Linked DNA regions of Blastopirellula sediminis. The protein of the gene in region 1 interacts with the protein of each later gene in a pairwise test. Links are inferred from orthologs where the notes say so. Each region holds a gene or a part of one and is shown on either strand. Other genes may lie near its edges.

The links.
Region 2: the proteins of rplL (region 1) and dnaE interact in binary tests that used the Escherichia coli proteins (3 or more experiments, as listed by UniProt). The link is inferred for Blastopirellula sediminis from one-to-one orthologs.
Region 3: the proteins of rplL (region 1) and obgE interact in binary tests that used the Escherichia coli proteins (3 or more experiments, as listed by UniProt). The link is inferred for Blastopirellula sediminis from one-to-one orthologs.

What each region holds. Positions count from the first base shown.
Region 1 is NZ_JAJKFT010000010.1:254,182-260,617, forward strand. What follows is about bases 1-2,970. They hold rplL (50S ribosomal protein L7/L12), read right to left. Parts: upstream 1,705-2,970; coding sequence 1,297-1,704; downstream 1-1,296. Other genes in these bases: rpoB (DNA-directed RNA polymerase subunit beta), read right to left, coding at 1-921; rplJ (50S ribosomal protein L10), read right to left, coding at 1,827-2,351; rplA (50S ribosomal protein L1), read right to left, coding at 2,407-2,970. Outside these bases: more of rplA, read right to left, coding at 2,971-3,084; rplK (50S ribosomal protein L11), read right to left, coding at 3,158-3,583; transcription termination/antitermination protein NusG, read right to left, coding at 3,732-4,538; preprotein translocase subunit SecE, read right to left, coding at 4,566-5,021; tuf (elongation factor Tu), read right to left, coding at 5,272-6,436. UniProt on the Escherichia coli protein: The binding site for several of the GTPase factors involved in protein synthesis (IF-2, EF-Tu, EF-G and RF3). Is thus essential for accurate translation.
Region 2 is NZ_JAJKFT010000010.1:835,417-843,006, reverse strand. What follows is about bases 2,029-6,152. They hold dnaE (DNA polymerase III subunit alpha), read left to right. Parts: upstream 2,029-2,409; coding sequence 2,410-5,952; downstream 5,953-6,152. Other genes in these bases: LOC68_RS15000 (endonuclease/exonuclease/phosphatase family protein), read right to left, coding at 2,029-2,188. In the rest of the region: aldose 1-epimerase family protein, read left to right, coding at 175-1,329; more of endonuclease/exonuclease/phosphatase family protein, read right to left, coding at 1,334-2,028; DUF1598 domain-containing protein, read left to right, coding at 6,221-7,590. UniProt on the Escherichia coli protein: DNA polymerase III is a complex, multichain enzyme responsible for most of the replicative synthesis in bacteria. This DNA polymerase also exhibits 3' to 5' exonuclease activity. The alpha chain is the DNA polymerase catalytic subunit.
Region 3 is NZ_JAJKFT010000010.1:705,890-712,305, forward strand. What follows is about bases 1,683-4,632. They hold obgE (GTPase ObgE), read left to right. Parts: upstream 1,683-2,628; coding sequence 2,629-3,636; downstream 3,637-4,632. Other genes in these bases: LOC68_RS14435 (hypothetical protein), read left to right, coding at 1,683-2,183; rpmA (50S ribosomal protein L27), read left to right, coding at 2,277-2,537; LOC68_RS14450 (type III pantothenate kinase), read left to right, coding at 3,633-4,415; LOC68_RS14455 (GTPase), read left to right, coding at 4,412-4,632. Also shown: calcium/sodium antiporter, read right to left, coding at 1-723; more of hypothetical protein, read left to right, coding at 1,191-1,682; more of GTPase, read left to right, coding at 4,633-5,536; hypothetical protein, read right to left, coding at 5,533-6,276; hypothetical protein, read right to left, coding at 6,283-6,416. UniProt on the Escherichia coli protein: An essential GTPase which binds GTP, GDP and possibly (p)ppGpp with moderate affinity, with high nucleotide exchange rates and a fairly low GTP hydrolysis rate.

The DNA.
Region 1 (6,436 bases):
GCTCGAGGTGTTATCTTCAGCCAGCGTGTTGAAGATGATCGGGCTCTTCGGCGGATCCATCACTTCGATCGGATCGGTCAGACCGACCGAGCAGATCAATTCGGCCGTGTTCCGGCTGATCTTCTGCCCCGCTTCGACGATGATTTCGCCGCCGCGATCGCTATCGATCGGGTAGACGACGTCGTCGACGGCGATTTTGCCTTCGATCTTCGTGATGCTGCGACCATCCTTCACCTGGACGGTGGTCGTGTCGTAGAAGGCGCGAATCAGCGCGGCGTCTTCGCTCAGCGTCGGATCCATCGCACGCAGCAGGGTCGTCGCGGCGAACTTACCGCTCTGGTCGATGCGGACCGTGAACGAATCCTTCTTCGTGATGTTGATCTCGATCCAGCTTCCGCGTTCCGGAATGATGCGGCAACTCGGGAGTCGGCGATCCGAGGTCGTTTCGGCCTCTTCGACGAAGTCGACGCCGGGGCTGCGGTGCAGCTGGCTCACCACGACGCGTTCGGCGCCGTTGATGATGAACTCGCCGCCGCCCAGCATGACCGGCATGTCGCCCAGGTAGACTTCTTCCTCAATCGGCTCTTCCTTGTTCAGGCGGAGCCAAATGCGGAACGGCAGGCCGTAAGTCAGACGGAGCTGCTTGCATTCCTGCGGCGTATATCGCGGCTTCCCCAATTCATAACGGACATAGTCGAGCTGGACCGTGCCGTCATAACTTTGGATCGGGAAGATCTCGCGCAGCACGCTTTCGATACCAATTTCGGGGTCTCTCGAATCGGGATCGACTTCCTCTTGGAGAAACTTGGTATAGCTGTGCGTTTGAATCGTCGTGAGATCGGGGGGCGACATGTAAATCGACCCACTACCGAAACGACGAACTTCCTTGGTTTCGAGACGTCGCTTGTACGATGTAGCCATTGGACGATGCTACTCCTGGGCAAGTTCGGAGATCGAACGACTGCGCTGCTAGCAGTGCGACGCGCAGGAAAGAATTCCCGGCGCCAGACGTGCGAGCGAGCAAAGGGGGAGTGAAAGACGCACGCGTGGACAAGAATTAGCCGATGGACGGGACACCGCCCGTTTAAGGGAAGCCACCCATATACGGGACGCAGCCCCCTCCCTGCCGTTCACTGCGCGCACCACTCCCTGGGAATCGTCCATGCGCAGGAGAAAAGTAGAGAAACCGGTTAAATTCAAGACCACACCTCGCGACGTCGCCTCCTAGTATACGGGAGGCGACGTCGAAGTGAATACAGGGATTCCGTCAAATCGAATTCAAGAGTCGTAAATCGACTACTTGATTTCGCATTCGGCGCCGGAATCGACCAGTTCGGCCTTGACCTTTTCGGCATCTTCCTTCGAGACGCCTTCTTTGACCTTGCTCGGAACGCCTTCGACCAGGTCCTTGGCTTCCTTCAGGCCCAAGCCGGTGATGCCACGGATGGCCTTGATCACCGCAATCTTGTTGCCGCCGAAGCTGGTCATGATGACGTCGAATTCGGTCTTTTCGGCGACTTCTTCAGCAGCCGCAGCCGGACCGGGCATCATCATCATGCCGCCGCCAGCGGCAGCTTCGATGCCGTGAGCGTCTTTGAGGTAGTTGCCCAGTTCGACCGCTTGCTTCAGGGTCAGGGTGGCGATCTTGTCGCCCAGGGTCTTCAGTTCTTCCGAGATTTCGATCGTGGCGGTTTCTTCGGACATCTTCGTGTCGATCCTTTCTCAACTTGCGCCCGACCTGCGGACGGGCAAAAAATCTATATTGCTTATTTCGTAACGGGTTTGGCGTAACAGCCGTGTGCGGACAGTTGGGCGAGAGACGGGTACTAGGCCCCTTCTTCTTCTCCCAGCTTTTTGATCTGACTGGCGAGCTTGGCGCCCGGGCCTTTGATCTGAGCGGCCAGGGTGCGTCCCGGACCAAGGATCTGACCAACCAGCAAAGCAAGCTGCTCGGCACGGTTCGGCCATTTGCTCACTTCAACCACCTTGTCGGCAGTCAAAGCCTCGCCGTCCATCACGCCACCTTTGGCCGTGAATTTCGGCATTTTCTTGTCTTCGTGCAGTTTGACGATCTCTTTCGCCAGGTCGACGATGTCTTCGCCGCCCCACACGATCGCCGCACTGCCTTCAATGTCGCTGAAAGCCGGACCGAGCGAGGTCCCTTCGCAAGCGCGACGGGCCAAGGTCTTCTTCACGACCAACAGGCTAATGTTCCGTTTGCGGAAGGCGCGACGGACTTCGACGGTCGAATTGGCGTCGAGACCGGCGACATCAACCACCAAGAGATCCGACACGCCGTCCAGACGGCTCGAAATCTCTTTCGTCACCAACTCTTTTACGAATTTGCTCATAACTGTTCTGCTTTAAGTGAGGTCCACCGCGCGGCGGACGACGAAGTGAACCGGCTTACAGCGCGACGCGGACGCCAGGACTCATGGTGGCGGCGATCGCGACGCTCTTCACGTAAATGCCCTTCGCGCTGGCGGGCTTCATGCTCAGGATCTGATTGGTGAACGCGCGGATGTTGTCGACCAGCTTCGCTTCGTCGAAACTAATCTTGCCGACCACCGCGTGCACGATGCCAGTGGCGTCGTTGCGGAACTCAACCTTACCCGCTTTGTATTCTTTGACGACGCGAGCGACGTCCGGGGTGACCGTGCCGGCACGCGGCGACGGCATCAAACCACGCGGGCCGAGGACGCGACCGAGCGGACCGACCAGACCCATCATGTCCGGGGTCGCGATGCACGCGTCGAAATCAAGCCAGCCTTCTTTGATTCGCTTGGCCAGGTCGTCCGAACCGACCGCGTCGGCGCCGGCTTCTTCCGCCAGACGAACATTGTCGCCCTTGGCGAACACGACGACTCGCAGCTCTTTACCGATGCCGTGCGGCAGCACGATGGCGCCGCGGACCAGTTGGTCGGCCTGCTTCGGGTCAATACCCAGACGCATGGCGCAGTCGACGGTCTGATCGAATTTGGTGGTGTTGAAGGTCTTCAACAGCGCGACCGCCTTGTCGAGCGGCATGACTTCTTCCGTGGCCTTGGCGGCAAGGGCGCGATAACGCTTCGAGTGCTTTACCATCGTCGGACTCTTTAAGTATCTGTGCGGTGTGTTGCGTATCAGTTGCAGCGCTGGGCGGGTTGGCCGCGAACGCTTATTCGGTGATTTCGATGCCCATGCTGCGAGCGGTACCGGCGATCATGCGGCGAGCATGTTCCAGGTCGCTGGCGTTCAGGTCGTCCATCTTCTGCTTGCAGATTTCGTCGACCTGGGCCATCGAAACCTTGCCGACCTTGTCGACATGGGGACGACCGGCGCCGCTGGCGATCCCGGCAGCTTGCTTCAGCAGCGCGGCGGCCGGCGGGCTCTTGCAAACGAATTCAAACGAGCGGTCGTTGTAGACGCTCACGACGACCGGAATCGGCATGCCGTTGAATTCCTTGGTCTTGTCGTTGAACTGCGTAACGAATTGACCGAGGTTGACGCCGAACTTACCGAGCGACGTACCTACCGGAGGCGCCGGGGTAGCCTTGCCGCCGGGCACTTGAAATTTCGCTTTTCCAACCAGTTCCTTCGCCATGTCTCTTTTCCTCGGCGGCGAACGCACGGTTCGCCGTGGATTACTGAATTACTTGGGTGTTCGGTGGGTCGAAAACGACAGTCCGGCAGTCGCCAGGAGAGCGACGCGAGAGGCTGTAGGAATCGACAGGCCGACGACTCGCGATGGGTTACACCGGCTCCATTTGCCAGTGTTCCATCTCGACCGGAGTCGTCCGACCGAAGATGTTGATCATGACCGTCACGCGGCCATTCGTTTCGTCGATTCCTTCGACATCCCCTTCGAAGTTCTCGAAGGTTCCTTCGGTGATGCGAACGTGATCCCCCAGCTTGAAGCGAATGTTGGTTTTGACCGGCTCTTCGCCCGCCTCTTCGCTTTCCGCCTTTTTGGTGATCCGCTCAACTTCGTGCGCCAGCATCGGAGTCGGACGTCCCGCGGCTCCCGTGAAGTCGCCGATTCCGCCCGTTTCGCGTACCAGGAACCAGGTGTCATCGTTGATCGCCATGTGGACGACGATGTACCCAGGGTACAGCTTGCGCTTGGTGATTTTCTTTTTGCCGTTTTTGAATTCGACGATGTCCTCAGTCGGGACCATGATCTGATCAAAATACGGCTCGAGGCCCGCCATCTTCACACGCCGCCAAAGGTTCGCGCAGATCGACTTTTCGCGATTGCTCTGCACCTTCAGGATGTACCAGTCCATCTCGCCGACTTCAGCAGGAGCTTCCTCCTCCTCTTCAATCAACTCGAGCGGACCGCGATTGCGTTCCTTTTTCGGACGAGCCGGTTTCGGCTCTTCCGCCGGGGCTTCTTCAGCGGCGGGCTCTTCCGAGTCTGCCGCGACTTCCACCGGCGATTCCACTTCGGCGGCTTCGGGCTGGGGCGCGTCGGACGACTCAGCCGCTTCCGGCGCAGCGCCTTCGGCGGTTACGTCCTCAACGGGCAGTTCGTGTTCGTTTTTCGACTCGTTTTCCACAGCTCGATCCCTTGGCCAAACGCCTTACTAGTTAAACGCGTAACGCAGAAACGCGATCCAGTGCTTCAGCACGTACTGCCAAAACACGTCGTACGCAAACAGTACGGCCGCCAGGGCGAACACAAACAGGATCACCACGGCGCTGGCCCGAATTAACTCAGCCCGCGAAGGCCAAGTCACTTTGTTCATTTCCGCTTCGACCGCGATCAAAAAGTCGGCGAACACCGGCCAGTTGATAACGCGATAAGCGATCCAAAATCCCGCGATCACCACCAAGGCAGGCAAGCCGACTTGCAGCCAGCGTTCTTGCCCCTGGTTACGCAACACGTCGTACAGTTGCCATCCCGCTACGCCGACCAGCGCCCACAAAGCGAGCATCGTCGCTTGCCGAGCGGTCCGACCTTGCGAACGCTTGTAACGTCCGGTCTGAGCCAGCTCTTGGACGAAGTTTCCGGCGGAAGCGGCGGCCTTTTCTTTTGCCATCGCTGCGTGACTTTCTTCCTAAAACGTCGCTGGCTGCGCCATGGACGATGACTTGGTTTGACGGAACGACGAATCGATCAAAGCCAAAAAAGGCCGGAGATCAACCGACGAAAGCAGGGGCGGAGGGAATCGAACTCTCAACCTCTGGTTTTGGAGACCAGCGCTCTGCCAATTGAGCTACGCCCCTAAAACTGCGGACGCCCGACCCATTTTTTCGGGCCGGGCGCCGCAAAATTTACCTCAGTCTCGCTTAGGCGAGAATCTTCGTAACGACGCCCGAACCAACGGTGCGGCCGCCTTCGCGAATCGCGAAGCGAACGCCGTCGTCCATCGCGATCGGCTTGTGCAGCTCGACTTCGATGCGGACGTTGTCGCCCGGCATGCACATTTCGGCGCCGACCAGGTTGGCGGTGCCGGTCACGTCGGTCGTACGGAAGTAGAACTGCGGGCGATAGCCGGAGAAGAACGGGGTGTGACGACCGCCTTCTTCCTTCGACAAGCAGTAGATTTCCGCTTCAAACTTGGTGTGCGGGGTGATCGAACCCGGCTTGGCGAGCACCTGGCCGCGCGAAATGTCTTCACGCTTGACGCCGCGGAGCAAGCAGCCGACATTGTCGCCCGCATGACCCTCTTGGAGGATCTTGTTGAACATTTCGATACCCGTGACCGTGGTCTTGGTCGGGGCGTCGTTCAGACCGATGATCAGAACTTCTTCACCAACCTTCACAACGCCGCGTTCGATACGACCAGTGGCGACGGTACCGCGACCTTCGATCGAGAAGACGTCTTCGATCGCCATCAGGAACGGCTTGTCGGCTTCGCGGGTCGGTTCCGGAATGTACGAGTCCAGGGCGTCCATCAGGTCGCTGATGCACTTGCTGGCGGCCGGATCAGCCGGGTTGTTGTAGGCCGGCAGCGAGGCGCCGCGAATGACCGGGCAATCGTCGCCAGGGAATTCGTACTTGCTGAGCAGTTCGCGAACTTCCAGTTCGACGAGGTCCAGCAGTTCTTCATCGTCGACCAGGTCGCACTTGTTCAGGAAGACCACGATGTACGGCACGCCGACCTGACGAGCCAGCAGAACGTGCTCCTTCGTCTGCGGCATCGGGCCGTCGGCAGCCGACACGACCAGGATCGCACCGTCCATCTGGGCGGCGCCGGTGATCATGTTCTTCACAAAGTCGGCGTGACCCGGGCAGTCGATGTGGGCGTAGTGACGGGTCGGGGTTTCGTATTCGACGTGGGCGACCGCGATGGTCACGGTCTTGGTCGCGTCACGGACGGTACCGCCCTTGGCGATGTCCGAGTAAGCCTTGTGCTTCGCCAAACCTTTGGCCGCCTGAACGGCGAGAATGGCGCCGGTCGTGGTCGTTTTGCCATGGTCAATGTGGCCGATAGTGCCGACGTTGACGTGC
Region 2 (7,590 bases), 580 kb from region 1 along the record:
GCGAAACGCCTGTTTTAGCAGGTTTTTTTGCAGTCGCAAGTAAACGGGCTTCCCTTAACGCCGGGTCAGTGCTGGAATGGTTATCTTTAGTGCGATATCGTGATCGCGATGTCGTAAAGCGCCAAAAAAATGTCTTGATCACACTAATCAGTTTGGGGGTCCGCGATGACGAGCATGGTTTGGACGTTACTCGACGCCGAAAACAACCTTGCTTTGGATACGCTCGACGGCGAAGTCGCCACGCTCGCTCGTGAGCCGTTTGGCGACGTTTCGATTCGGAAGTGGACGTTGCTTGGCGGCATGTCCCAAGGGGTCGACGTCGTTGAAGTGACGAGCGGCGGATTCCGGATGCGCATCTTGCCGACGCGCGGCATGGGCGTCTGGGATGCGCATTACGATGGCCAGCGGATCGGTTGGAGCTCGCCGACGCCGGGACCAGTTCATCCGGCGTTTGTGCCGATCTCGGAACCAAGCGGCATCGGTTGGCTGGAAGGGTTTGATGAACTGCTGGTCCGCTGCGGTTTGGAAAGCAACGGCGCGCCGGAGTTTGATCCGCAGACGCATCGCCTTCTTTATCCGCTGCATGGCCGCATCGCCAACAAGCCGGCGCAGAAGGTAACCGCCGAGATCACCGAAGATGGGGAAGTGATCGTTCGCGGCGAAGTCTACGAGACCCGCTTGTTCTTCTGCAACTTGAAGCTGACGGTCGAGTACCGCATTGCCCGCGGCGAACGAGGGTTCCGCCTTAAGGATACGATCACCAATCTTTCGGCCAAGCCGGCCGAAGCGCAGATGCTGTATCACATCAACCTGGGCGACCCGGTTTTGTCCGAGGGAGCGACGGTGGTTGTACCGGCCAAGAAGGTTGTCCCGCGGAACGATCACTCGGCGGGCGAGATCGGCAACTGGGATCGCTACCGCGGGCCGCAGGTCGGCTTCGAGGAAATGGTCTACTTCTGCGAAAACGCGCACGGGGAAGATGGCTGGACGCCGACGATGCTGAAGAACGGCGCCGGCGATCGCGGGATCTCGGTCGCCTACGACGCGCGGCAGCTTCCTTGCTTTACCATCTGGAAAAACACGGCGGCGGAAGCGGACGGCTATGTCACGGGACTCGAGCCGGCGACCAATTTCCCGAATCCGCGGTCGTTTGAAGGGAAGCAGAATCGCGTGGTGAAGCTGCCCCCCGGCGGCGAAGTGAATTTCGAGATTCAACTCGCCTACCATGCGAATGCTGAAGCGGTCGCCGAGATGGAGCAATCGATTCGGTCGCTGGCGAAGGAGCCGGCGCATCTGTTGGATGCGCCGCATCCGTTGTGGTGCTCGTAGGCCGCTATTTCTTCGTAAAGGTCAGCGTCGTCGTCACGGGGCAGTGATCCGACGGGTAGTGGCCACTGTCGCTTTTCCAGCGGTCGATCGTCGTATCGGCCGCGGTGAAGCCGGCGGAGTGGAGGATCCAGTCGATCCGGGCTCCGCTCGTTTGATCTTTCCAGCCGTTGAAGGTCCAGGTCGAGCCTTCCCACTTCGCGGCGTCCCACGCGTCAGTCAAATAGGCAACCAACGTTTTATGGGGGGCCGAGCCGGCGTCGGTGTTGAAGTCGCCGGTCAAAACGACCGGGCCGCTATCGGGGGCGGCTTTCATTTGGGCGACCAGCAACTTGGCCGCTTCTTCGCGCGACTTCGGGCCGCGGTGATCGAAGTGGGTATTCCAGAAGGTAAACGTCTTACCGGACTCCTTGTCGCGAAGCTTCACCCACGACGCGATCCGCGGCAGCGACGAGTCCCAGCTGACCGAGCCGATTTTCTCGGGCGTTTCGCTCAGCGCGACGCTCCCCTTTTCAAGCAACTCAAACCGCGACTTGCGAAAGAAGACTGCACACTTTTCACCTGCGGTCCCCTCCCCTTCGCGACTGACCGCATAGCAGTCGTATTCGGGCAGTTGCTCACGCAGGTAGGCTTCCTGAAACGGTAGGCATTCTTGCGTCCCCAGCAGGTCGGGGTTGTAGCGCTGGATCGTTTCGACCACCAGCGGCTTGCGGATGTCCCAGTGGTTTTCGCCATCCTGGGCCGAGCCGTAGCGGATGTTGAACGACATCACGCGGATAGCGTCGTTGGTTTCCGCCGACAGGACAAACGAGGGGAATAGCAGCAGCGACGCCAAACAGGCGAGCGAGAGAAATCGAGACACCGGTGGGAACTCCGAGGGATGTGCAAAACGGGAGAGATCTCTATTGGAACCCAAGATGCCGGCTGGGCAAGCTGTGCGGCAAAAATTGTTTGGGGAAGTCCCGCAAAAAAGTCTTGATGGTTATCAACCTGCGGCCGTCAGGTTAGAATCAAAGCTGTCTACCGCGGCGACGCTTTCGCCGCACTGAAGGAACGCCTGCTCTTTTCGCCTGGGAGGGAATGATGAGCGATCGCCGCTTCGTCCACCTGCATTGCCATTCGCACTACAGCCTGCTCGATGGAGCCGGGTCGATTCCGCGATTGGTCGCTCGGGCGAAGAGCCACGGCATGAACGCTCTGGCGATTACCGACCACGGTAACCTGCACGGCGCGCTGCAGTTCTATCGCGAGTGCAAATCGAACGAAATCAACCCGATCATCGGCTACGAGGCGTACATCGCGCCGGGCAGCCGGTTCGAAAAATCGGGAAGCCAGCGCGACTCGAACTATCACCTGACCCTGCTTGCGCAAAACCGGACTGGCTTTCGCAACCTGGTGAAGCTGGCCTCGGCCGCTTACCTGGAAGGCTTTTACTTCAAGCCGCGGATCGACAAAGAGCTGCTGCAGAAGCATAGCGAGGGGATCATCTGCCTCAGCGGTTGCGTCAGCAGTGAATTTTCGAAGGCAATCCTCCGCGGCACGTCGACCGAAGACTTGATGAAGGAAGGCGCCAACATCTCGGGTTGGTTCGAGAAGGTCTTCGGCGATCGCTACTTCATCGAGATCATGAACAACGGTCTCGACATTCAGCGGATGCAACTGGAAGGCGCCGTCGACATCGCCAACAAGATCGGCGTGCCGTTGGTTGCGACCAGCGACACCCACTATGTCGATCAGGAAGACGCCGAAGCGCAAGACGTGATGCTCTGCATCAACACCGGCAAGTTCCGGACTGACACCAACCGGATGCGAATGGAGAACGATCAGTTTTTCCTCCGTTCGCAAGATCAGATGTACGCCGACTTCGCGGGGCTGGAGCATGCCGTCTCGCGCAGTCAGGAAATCGCCGACACGGTCGACATCGACCTGGAGTTGGGCAAACGCTACTTCCCCACCTTCGCTCTGCCGCCGGAGAAGACGGCCGACGAATACCTGCGCGAGCTCTGCATCCAAGGGCTCAAAGAGCGGTACGAAGGGAACGAAGAGATGTGTCCCGGCGGCGAATTATCGGACGTCGTCATGACGCGACTCGACCGCGAGTTGGGGGTGATCAGCCGACTTGGCTTCCCGAACTACTTCCTGATCGTGTGGGACTTTGTGGTCGAAGCCCGGAAGCAAAACATTCCGGCCACCGCGCGCGGTAGCGGCGTCGGCGCAATCGTCTGTTATGCGCTCTACATGAGCCACGTTTGCCCGATCAAGTACGACTTGCTGTTCGAGCGGTTCCTCGACGAAAACCGCTTGGAAGCCCCCGATATCGATATCGACTTTGACAAAGAGCGGCGCGGGCTCGTCATTCGCTACGTGAAAGACAAGTACGGCGAAGACAACGTCGCGCAGATCGGTACGTTCGGTACGCTCGCGGCTCGCGCGGCGATCAAAGACGTCGGCCGCGCGCTCGGCTTGCCGCTTGATCGCGTCAATGCGATTACCGGCATGGTGCCGGAAACGCTCGGCATCAAGCTGAAGGCGGCGATCGAAGCGAGCGAAGAGCTGAAGAACGCCTACGAGCATGACAGCGAAGCCCGCGAAGTGCTGACGCTGGCGATGAAGATCGAAGGCTTGGCGCGGAACGTCGGTACGCACGCGGCGGCGGTGGTGATCGCCGACCAGCCGCTGACCGAATATGTCCCTCTTTGCCGCGTGACCGGCAAGGAAGACTTGATCACGCAGTGGTCGATGAACGACGTCGAAGCGGCCGGTCTGCTGAAGATGGACTTCCTGGGCTTGCGCAACTTGACGATTCTGCGCAACGCGATCGATCTGATCGAACAGCGTGAAGGGAAGCCGTTCGACATCCACAAGATGCCGCTCGACGACGAAGAGACATTCGCATTGCTGCGACGCGGCGAAACGAAGGGGGTGTTCCAGCTCGAAAGCGGCGGTATTCGCGACCTCTTACGGCGGATGCGTCCCGACAGCTTCCTCGACATCATCGCGACCAATGCGCTCTATCGACCTGGTCCGCTCGAAGGGGGCATGGTCGACGAGTACATCGAAGTGAAAAACGGTCGCAAAGCGGCCGAATACAAGCACGAAGTGCTCGAAGAGATCCTGGCTGAAACCAACGGCGTGATGGTTTACCAGGAACAGGTCATGCGGATTCTGAATCGCTTGGGGGACATTCCGCTCGCCAAAGCGTACACCTGCATTAAGGCGATCAGCAAGAAGAAAGAGTCGCTGATCCAGCAGAACCGCGAACAGTTCATGATCGGTGCGACGGAGAAAGGTCTGACCCAGAAAGAAGCGGAAGAATTTTGGGAGATGATCGTCAAGTTCGCCGGTTATGGCTTTAACAAAAGCCACTCGACCGCCTACGCGCTGGTCGCCTATCAGACCGCGTACTTGAAGACCCACTATCCCAAGGAGTTCATGGCGGCCCTCCTTTCGGGCGACATCTCCGGGCGTAACTTCAAGACGAAAGACTCGCTTGTCGAGCATATGGAAGACGCCGACCGGATGCAGATCGAGGTCCTCGCGCCGAACGTGAATACGTCGGACGTTGAGTTCTCGGTGGTCGACGGCAAAATTCCGTTTGCGCTTAGTGCGATCAAGGGTTGCGGCGGCGGCGCGGCCGAATCGATTGTCGCCGCGCGGCGCAAGGATGGTCCGTTCACCGACATCTTCGATTTCTGCGAACGAGTCGATACGTCGCAGTGCAACCGTGCGGCGATCGAAACGTTGATCAAGGCTGGCGCCTTCGACACGCTTCATCCGGTCCGCGCCCAGATGGTCGCAGCGCTCGAAAAAGCGATCACGGCCGGCGCCGCAGCGCTTGCCGATCGCAAAGCGGGGCAGAAGAACTTGTTCGCCGCCATGGAAGAAGCCAACGGCTCGGCGCCCAAAGCGGTGAAGCTGCCCGAAGTGGAAGAGTGGAACGAACGCGAGAAGCTGCTCTACGAGAAGGAAGTGCTCGGCTTCTTCCTCACCAGTCACCCGCTGGCCGAGTACGAAAAGTCGTTCGCGATCTATTGCTCGCACACGTCGACTGACATTCCGCAGATGAAGGACAAGCAGGATGTCGTGATGGGGGGGATGATCTCCTCGATCAAGCTGGCCCATACCAAGCGAGCTCGTCCAGGAAGCAACAACACGAAGTACGCCAACTTCGACCTGGAAGACGTCAACGGCGCGATCCGCTGCATCATGTGGCCGGAGCAATACGCAAATTTCGGAGATCTGGTAAAAACGGAAGCGGTCTTCATCGTCGAAGGACGAGTCGACAAACGAGGGGGTGACGACGAGGCGAATATGATCGTCAACAACCTGGTGCCGATCGAAGACGCCCATGCCCGCTATACCAAAGGGGTCCGGATTCGGATCGACGAAGCGCACCATGGCGCCGAGATTCTGCCGAGTTTGAACGAGATTCTCCGGGCCTATCCGGGCGATTGCGATCTACAGCTCGTTCTGCAGCTGACCGATGGTCATGCGGCTCTGTTGCGAACTTCCCGCCGGGTCGACGTCTCGCTGGAGATGCGAGATCGGGTCGATCAGTTGCTAGGAGAGGGGAACTTCAAACTGATCACCGCCCCGCCAAACGCACGGCGGGCGAGCAAGAATTAGCGCAAGTCTATATCTGTAAATAGCTTGCGCGCAATGAAGGCAGGGTTGTGGCCGCCGATGTCGAAAAATCGGCACGGCCGGAGCCTTTTTTACCGATTGCTTGCCTTCCCTATTTTCCCAAATTAAGATCAAAGGGACAGCTTACTTACGGCAATTTGCCCTAGGTTAACTGTAACGGCTATTGCCCGCTCATCTTTCGCTGCTGGAATCAGCGGCGAGCATTTCGCGCCTACCCTTTCTTGCTGCGTATTTGGACCAAGGATCAGACATGGAATCCCGCTCGACCCGGCTGTTTCACTTGCTGCTAGCGACGTTCGCAGTCGGATTGTTGGTCGCGCCGGCCGCGGCTCAAACCAACAACAATAACAACTTCCAGCAGTCAGGCGTTTACGTCGACGCGCAGGGCGTGTTGCGGATGCAGCAGGCTTCGGATCCGACCGGCCAACTGATGCGTCAGCGCGTGCAAGCCGCCAAGGCGACCTTGGCGCCGGAACTGACCAAGCCGAGCGAACTTCGCATGATCTCGCTCAATCGCTTGGAAGCGGCGCTCGCCAAGGCGACCGAAGAAAACAACACCATTCCGGAAGAGATGAAGAATCTCGCCGGCTTGACCCAGTTGAAGTACGTCTTCTTCTATCCCGAATCGGGCGACATTGTGATCGCCGGTCCGGCGGAAGGATTCGTCAGCGATCTTACTGGTCGCGCCGTCGGTACGACGAGCGGGAAAGCGATTCTATCGCTCGACGATATGATCGTCGCTTTGCGTGCTTACGCTCCTGGCACCAAGGGAGTGAACTTCGTCGGCGTCTCGATTGACCCGACCAAGGAAGGTTTGAAGAACTACCAAGAGTATCTCCGCAGCGTCGGGACCGACCTGGCCAAGATCAACGTGGCGACGCTCGTTCCGGGAATGCAGCAAGCCCTCGGCAAGCAAGACGTGACCGTCACCGGCATCTCGCCGAAGACCAACTTCGCCAAGACGCTGGTCGAAGCGGACTATCGCATGAAGTTGATCGGCATCGGCCTGGAACGTCCTCCGGTTCGGATTCCGAGCTACACCGAAAAGTCGCGCGGCGGTTCGAAGAACGCTCTGCAGCGTTGGTTCTTTACCCCGAACTACGAATGCGTGAAGCTGAGCGAAGACGGCCTGGCGATGGAACTGGTCGGCGAAGGCGTGAAGCTGATTGGCGAAAACGAAATGGTGACCCGCGACGGCGGTCGCGTGCAGTCGGGCGGCGAAGATCCGGCCAGCCGGATGTTCACCATGGCTTTCACCAAGGCGTATCCCGAACTGGCCAAGCGTTCGCCGGTCTACGCTCAGATGCGTAACCAGATCGACATGCTGATCGCGGCCGCTTACATCCAAGAGTACGACCTGTACGGTCAGGCCCACTGGAACCTCGGCGTCTTCAACGACGAAAGCCGCTACCCGGTCGAAGTCTACAACGCTCCGAACCAGGTCGAAACCGCCGTCAACGCGGTCTGGAAGGGGAATCGCCTGGTCACGCCGATCGGCGGCGGCGTCTCGATCAAACCGAAGTACGCCCTGTTGCCGGAACAGATGATCGAAGACGAAAATGGCGCCCTCGAGAAGGAACGTGCCGAAATCAAAGTTCCGGAACTCGCCCCGGGCCAATG
Region 3 (6,416 bases), 450 kb from region 1 along the record:
GGCGATATCGCGCTCGCCTCGGATGCTGGCCATCACCGACGCCGCCGCTTCGGGCAATGATGTCCCCGCTGCGACGATCGTCAAACCGATCAACAGTTCGCTCATTCCAAACTGCTTCGCGATCGTGCTCGCCCCATCGACCAGCCACTGCGAACTGAAGGTCAGCGCAACCAACCCCGCCGCAATCAGCGCCAGTTGAATCGCTAGTCCGGCGAGCGTCAGCTTTTCCTGCGTACCGAACTCTTCGGCGAACTCATCCTGCACCGCTTTCTGTTCGCGGCGGCTTTGATAGATCAGCCAACCGAGATAGACGACCAGAATGCCGAACAAGATCCCGCCGTCGAGCTGGCTGATTTCGCCATCCAGCCCCATCAGTAGCACCAAGAAGGAAAGGGCCACCATCAACGGCACGTCAATCCGCACCAATTGGCTGGAGACGACCAGCGGCGCGACCACCGCCGACATGCCGAGAATCGCCAGCACGTTAAAGATGTTACTGCCGACGACGTTCCCGATGCCGATGTCCGTGTTTCCCTTCAAACTCGCGCTCAGCGAAACGGCAAGCTCCGGGGCGCTCGTCCCAAACGCCACCACCGTCAGCCCGACCACCAGCGGAGAAATCCCGGCGAGCGCCGCGAGCTTCGCGGCTCCCCGAACCAGCAATTCCCCTCCAACCACGAGTCCGACCAGCCCCACAATCATCCAGACGATTGGCCATAACATGGCGCAGCAGCTTTCAGCAAAAGGAAACGGCAACCGTCCGTCAGTCTGGCGACGCCGCCAAAAATCAGCAAGCCGCCTGGGAAGAGGATTCGCCGCCTGGGACCGTTTCTTGGGAGCATGTCGGCGCCGCGCCAGAAACGCAAAACACTAGCCCTCAGTGCCAGCGACACCGCAGGGACGTTCCAAGTTTGAACTCGCTGCGCGTATGCCAATGACGCCAACCGGAAGGTCCTGCTCATGGTGCTTCAGCGACTTTGGCGGCGATTTTTCGTCAGGCCAAGGCCTGACCTACCCCCCGACTGGCCTGCCAGCTTGGTCCAGATACGCCATTTCCAGCTGAATTATCGAGAAACTTGACCCTTGGCAATTTAGGCAAGTATACTTGAAGGCTTGGGTTGCGCTATTTTTGCGCCCCAGCTCGTCCGCTACTAATCGATATCGCTTCCGTCTCGCCTGGAATTACCAGCATGTTGCGTCGTACCAAGACCGTTGCGCTGCTTTTGTTCGCTCTCTGCGCCGCACCGCTAGCAATGGCTCAGCAGCCTGGTTCTCGCACGATGGAGGTCAATACGGCGTCGCAACCGGCGCCCGCCGCAGCGGATAATCCGCACAATCCGCCTCGCCGGGTCTTTGCGGAAGGGGTGCTGACGACGATCCCGACCGACCTGCGGGCCGAAGAGACCTTCACCGGTCCGGAACCGATCCTCGAAATCATCCAAGGCGCCCAGGGACTCGATTGGGCCCCCAAAACGCTTCCCAGCACCCGCACGCTCAAGGCGATGGCCGAAAACGTCATCTATCGCCGAACGATCTGGGGTCTGGAGTTCGCCTTCAAGCCGATCCGCATGATCGAGGTCGACGTCCCGCAGCCGACCGGCAAAATGCAACGTAAGACCTTGTGGTACATGGTTTACCGCATTCGCAACATGGGGAACCCGCTCGAGTCGAAGGCGACCACCTTTGAAACCGGCGACACCGTCTACGAAGCGACCCAATTGAGCAGCTCGACCCAGCCGATCCGCTTCATCCCGCGGTTCATCCTCGAATCGAGCGACCAGAAGAAAGAGTATCTGGACCGCCTGGTTCCGGTGGCGATGGCCCCAATCGCAGCTCGCGAAATGGGTGGAACTACTTTGTACGACTCGGTTTCGGTAAACCGCTTTGACGTTCCCGTCTCGTCCGAAGAGGTCGACAACGCAATCTGGGGCGTGGCGATCTGGGAAGATATCGACCCCGATACCGACTATTTCTCGATCTACGTCCAGGGGCTGACCAACGCCTATAAATGGACTGACGACGCCGAAAAGGTCGTTCCGGACAACATCGGCGGCCAGCGAGCCTTCACGCTGAAGACGCTGAAGCTCAATTTTTGGCGTCCCGGCGACCGCTACAACGAACACGAAGACGAGATCCGCTTCGGTGCTCCTGGGCAGGTTGACTACGAGTGGGTTTACCGCTAAAAAGAGAGTTTCGACGCGCCCCTTGTGCGTCGTCAGGTAGATCGCACATTCTCGCCTTCCGGCGGAAATCCCATATACCAGGAGTTAGGTGACATGGCCCATAAGAAAGGTCAAGGTTCGAGCCGCAACGGTCGTGACTCGAATCCGCAGTATCGCGGCGTCAAGAAGTTTGGCGGCGAAGTCGTTCGTGCCGGCAACATTCTGGTTCGCCAGGTTGGCACCAAGTTCCGCCCGGGCAAGAACGTCGGTTGCGGCAAGGACTACACCCTGTTCGCCCTGTGCGACGGCTCGGTCCTGTTCGATCAAGAAGGTCGTCGCGTCAATATCGTGCCGGCCGCTGTCGAAGCCAATTAAGCTTCGAGCGCATCGATTCGCGCTCGAGTATCCGTAAAATGCCAGGGATGATCCAATTCGGGTCATCCCTGTTTTCGTTCGTAGGCTGACGATGTTTGTTGATCGCGTACAAATCGAAATTGAAGGGGGCGCCGGCGGCGACGGCTGCATGAGCTTCCGCCGCGAAAAGTACGTCCCCAACGGCGGTCCCGACGGCGGCGACGGCGGCAGCGGTTCGAATATCATCCTGCTCGCCGAAGAAGGGGTCGACAGCCTCACGGCCCTCGCCCACGTCAAGCATTGGCGCGGCGATCGCGGCTCCAACGGCGGCCCGGCCAACCGGACCGGCAAGTCGGCGCAAGACATCATCATCAAAGTGCCGATCGGCACCGTGGTGATCGAAGCGGACGCCGGCTTTGTGATGAAGGACCTGAACGTCGCCGGCGAACAGATGATCGCCGCCCGCGGCGGCGCCGGCGGCCGCGGCAACCTCAGCTTCAAGAACTCGACCAACCGCGCGCCGCGTCAATCGACTCCCGGCGGCAAAGGGGAAAAGCGGCGGCTGATCCTCGAGTTGAAGTCGATTGCCGACGTCGGTTTGATCGGCAAACCGAACGCCGGCAAGAGCACCCTCTTGTCGCGACTCTCCCGCGCTCGCCCGGAGATTGCCGACTATCCGTTCACGACGAAGTTCCCGAACCTCGGCATGGTGCAGATCGACTACGACAAGACCTTCATCCTGGCCGACATCCCCGGTTTGATCGAAGGCGCCTCGGAAGGCGTTGGACTCGGGCACGAGTTCCTCCGTCACGTCGAACGAGCCGGCATCTTGATTCACCTGGTCGAACCGGCGCCGGTCGACGGCACCGACCCGATCGAAAACTACAAAGCGATTCGCCACGAACTGACGCAATACGACGCCGACCTCGCGGCTCGTCCCGAGATCTTGTGCGTCACCAAGGCCGAACTTCCCGAAGGGAAAGAGGTGCGCGATCAGCTGGCCGAACTGACCGGCGGCGAAGTGCTGCTAATCTCGGCCGTCACCGGCGAAAACCTGAACGTGCTGCTGCGTCGTGCCGGCGAAGAACTCGACCGCGCTCGCAGGCAGGCCCAATCATGAGCGGCGTTTGGGGAACGGTCGATGTCGGCAACACGTCGATCCACATCGGCCTGTTCGCAGCCGCCGACTCGCGCCCCTTGCCGGCTCCGACCGTCACGTTCAGCGCCGCCTCGCACGAGCCGGACTTCACTTCGCTCGAAGCGCTGCTCCCCAGCGACTCAGTCGCATGGCATGTCGTCAGCGTCAATCGCCCCGGCCAAGCCGCGTTCGAAGCGTGGCTGAAAGCCAACCGCCCCGGCGACTCGTGCCGCATCCTGGCGCACACCGATTTGCCGCTGCAAATCTCGGTCGCTGCGCCACAGAAAGTCGGCATGGACCGCTTGGCCGCCGCGGTCGGCGCCAATGCGATTCGCGACCCGCGTCGCCCGGCGATCATCATTGACGCCGGCAGCGCGATCACGGTCGACATGGTCGCCGCGAGCGGCAGCTTCCTCGGCGGCGCGATTGTCCCAGGGATGAGGATGGCGGCGCGAGCGCTTGCCGGACAAACCGATTTGCTGCCGGAAATCACGGTCGACGTCGGCGAAGTTCCAACCGCGATCGGAACCGACACCCTCGCCGCGATGCGGAGCGGACTCTACTACAGTGCAGTCGGCGGTGTCCGCGAGTTGATCGCTCGCTTCACCGCAGAGCTGATTGGCCCGTCGCCGCAGGTGATCTTCGCCGGCGGGGACGCGGCGAAACTTGCGCCGCAAATGCGAATCGAATGCGTAACGATCGATCACCTGGTCCTCGGCGGCGTGGCGATCGCCGCGCGTGCTGCGAAAGGTTCGCGATGAGCGAAACGATCGCCGCGCTCATCACGCCCGGCGGACGAAGCGCGATCGCCACGATCGTCGTCGCAGGCCCCAAAGCCGGCAGCGCCGTCGATCGACACTTCTTCCCACTCGGCAAGAAACAAGCCAGCACATGTCAAATTGGCGACATCCTGGTCGGACACTGGCGCGATAGCGCCGAGGATGCCGGCGAAGAGCTGGTCGTCAGCCGCACCGCCGCAGATCGAATCGAAGTTCACTGCCACGGCGGCATCGCCGCGTTCCGCCGGATCCTGAATCACCTGGTCGCCGCCGGCTGTCGTGAGATCGCCTGGAGCGACTACGCCCACCAGAGCGAATCGTCACCAATCGCCGCCGCCGCACGAATCGCCCTGGCCGATGCGCGAACGTCACGCACCGCCGGCTACTTGCTCGATCAGTACAACGGAGCGCTCGAAGCCGAACTGACGGCGATTCTTGGCCTACTAGATGCGCAGCAAACGAGCGACGCACAGTTGCGATTGCAGTCGCTGCTGGCCACCGCCAACTTCGGCATGCACCTGACGAAGCCGTGGAAGGTGGTGATCGCCGGTCGTCCGAACGTCGGCAAAAGCAGTCTGATCAACGCGCTGGTCGGCTATGAACGGGCGATCGTCTTCGATCAGCCGGGCACGACTCGCGACGCCGTAACCGCTGCGGCGGCGTTCGACGGTTGGCCGGTCGAACTGGCCGATACCGCAGGCCTCCGCGAAAGCGACGACGCAATCGAGCGAGAAGGAGTCGCCCGGGCTCGCAAGCTGCAAAGCGCCGCCGATCTGATCCTGCTGGCCCTCGACCAATCGGCGCCCTGGACCGACGAAGACCAGCAGCTCCTCGCCGCCTATCCCAATGCGATCGTGATCCACAACAAATCGGACCTGCCGGCCGACGAGAGCAGCCAACGTCCGGCCGGTCTAAAAGTCTCGGCCCAGCGCGGCGACGGCATCGAGCAGCTGAACACGATGATCGGGCACACCCTCGTTCCCACGCCGCCGCTGCACGGCACGCCGCTGCTGTTCACTGGGGAACAAGTCGCCGCCGTTCAGCAAGCGGCCGCGCAGCGGCCCGACGCCGCCATCCAGACGCTGCGAACGCTGCTCGCTTAGCGGTCCTTCAAGTACTGATCGATCGGCAACGCGTACTTCGACAATAAGAGATCCGAAATCGGCTTGCTGAAAGTGACCCGCTCACGTTCGTCGCCGCCAGTGAAGATCAGGTAGAACGTCGCCCGGCCGGCCAACATGTCGATCCGACTCACTTCGCAGGTGACGCTGACCTTCACTCGCTCGTCGAAGCGGGTGAGAAACCCGTTGTACTGCTTTTCGAAGCCATACTGCGAGGGAAACTCCTCGATGTTGACGACCAGCAATTCCGCAAAGGCGCTGAGGGCCGGCTCGGAGATCTTTCGCTCCGCCTGGGGAACTCCCAAGCCGCGGCCTTGGGTCACATTGTCCGTACTGAAAATCGAAAAAACCCGGTCGTTGGCCACGTCAATCAGGACGCAGGATTCGGCCGTCATGACGCCGACGAATTGACCAAGGCCGCGAAGCTGATAGCCAGCCAGGACGCAATCGGGACGATCGGGACAAGGAACCACGACCAACTCGGCGATCGCCTCCGGCTGAATCGTCTTCAACTTGGAAAGGGGTGCGTATCTATGCGTTTCAGCGAATATCTCGATTTTGGCGCCGTCCGCCGACACAACTTGCGAGTGCCGCGAATACTCGGGCGGAACCGGTGATCCGAGCCGCGCGATGATTTCGTAGTACTGACGCGGCGTTGAAATCGAATCGCGTACATCGGCGGCGAAGGCGACGCTACATAGGGTCAAAGCGATTGCGTGCATGTCAGGCTACTCGCTTATGGATATCGGCTGAGCCGTTTCGGCAACCGGCGGCTTGGCGAAATAATCAGCCGCCGATTGAGCGATCGTCGTCGAAAGCAGCTTTTGCATTTCGATCGATCCGCTGTAACTCACTTTGCGAT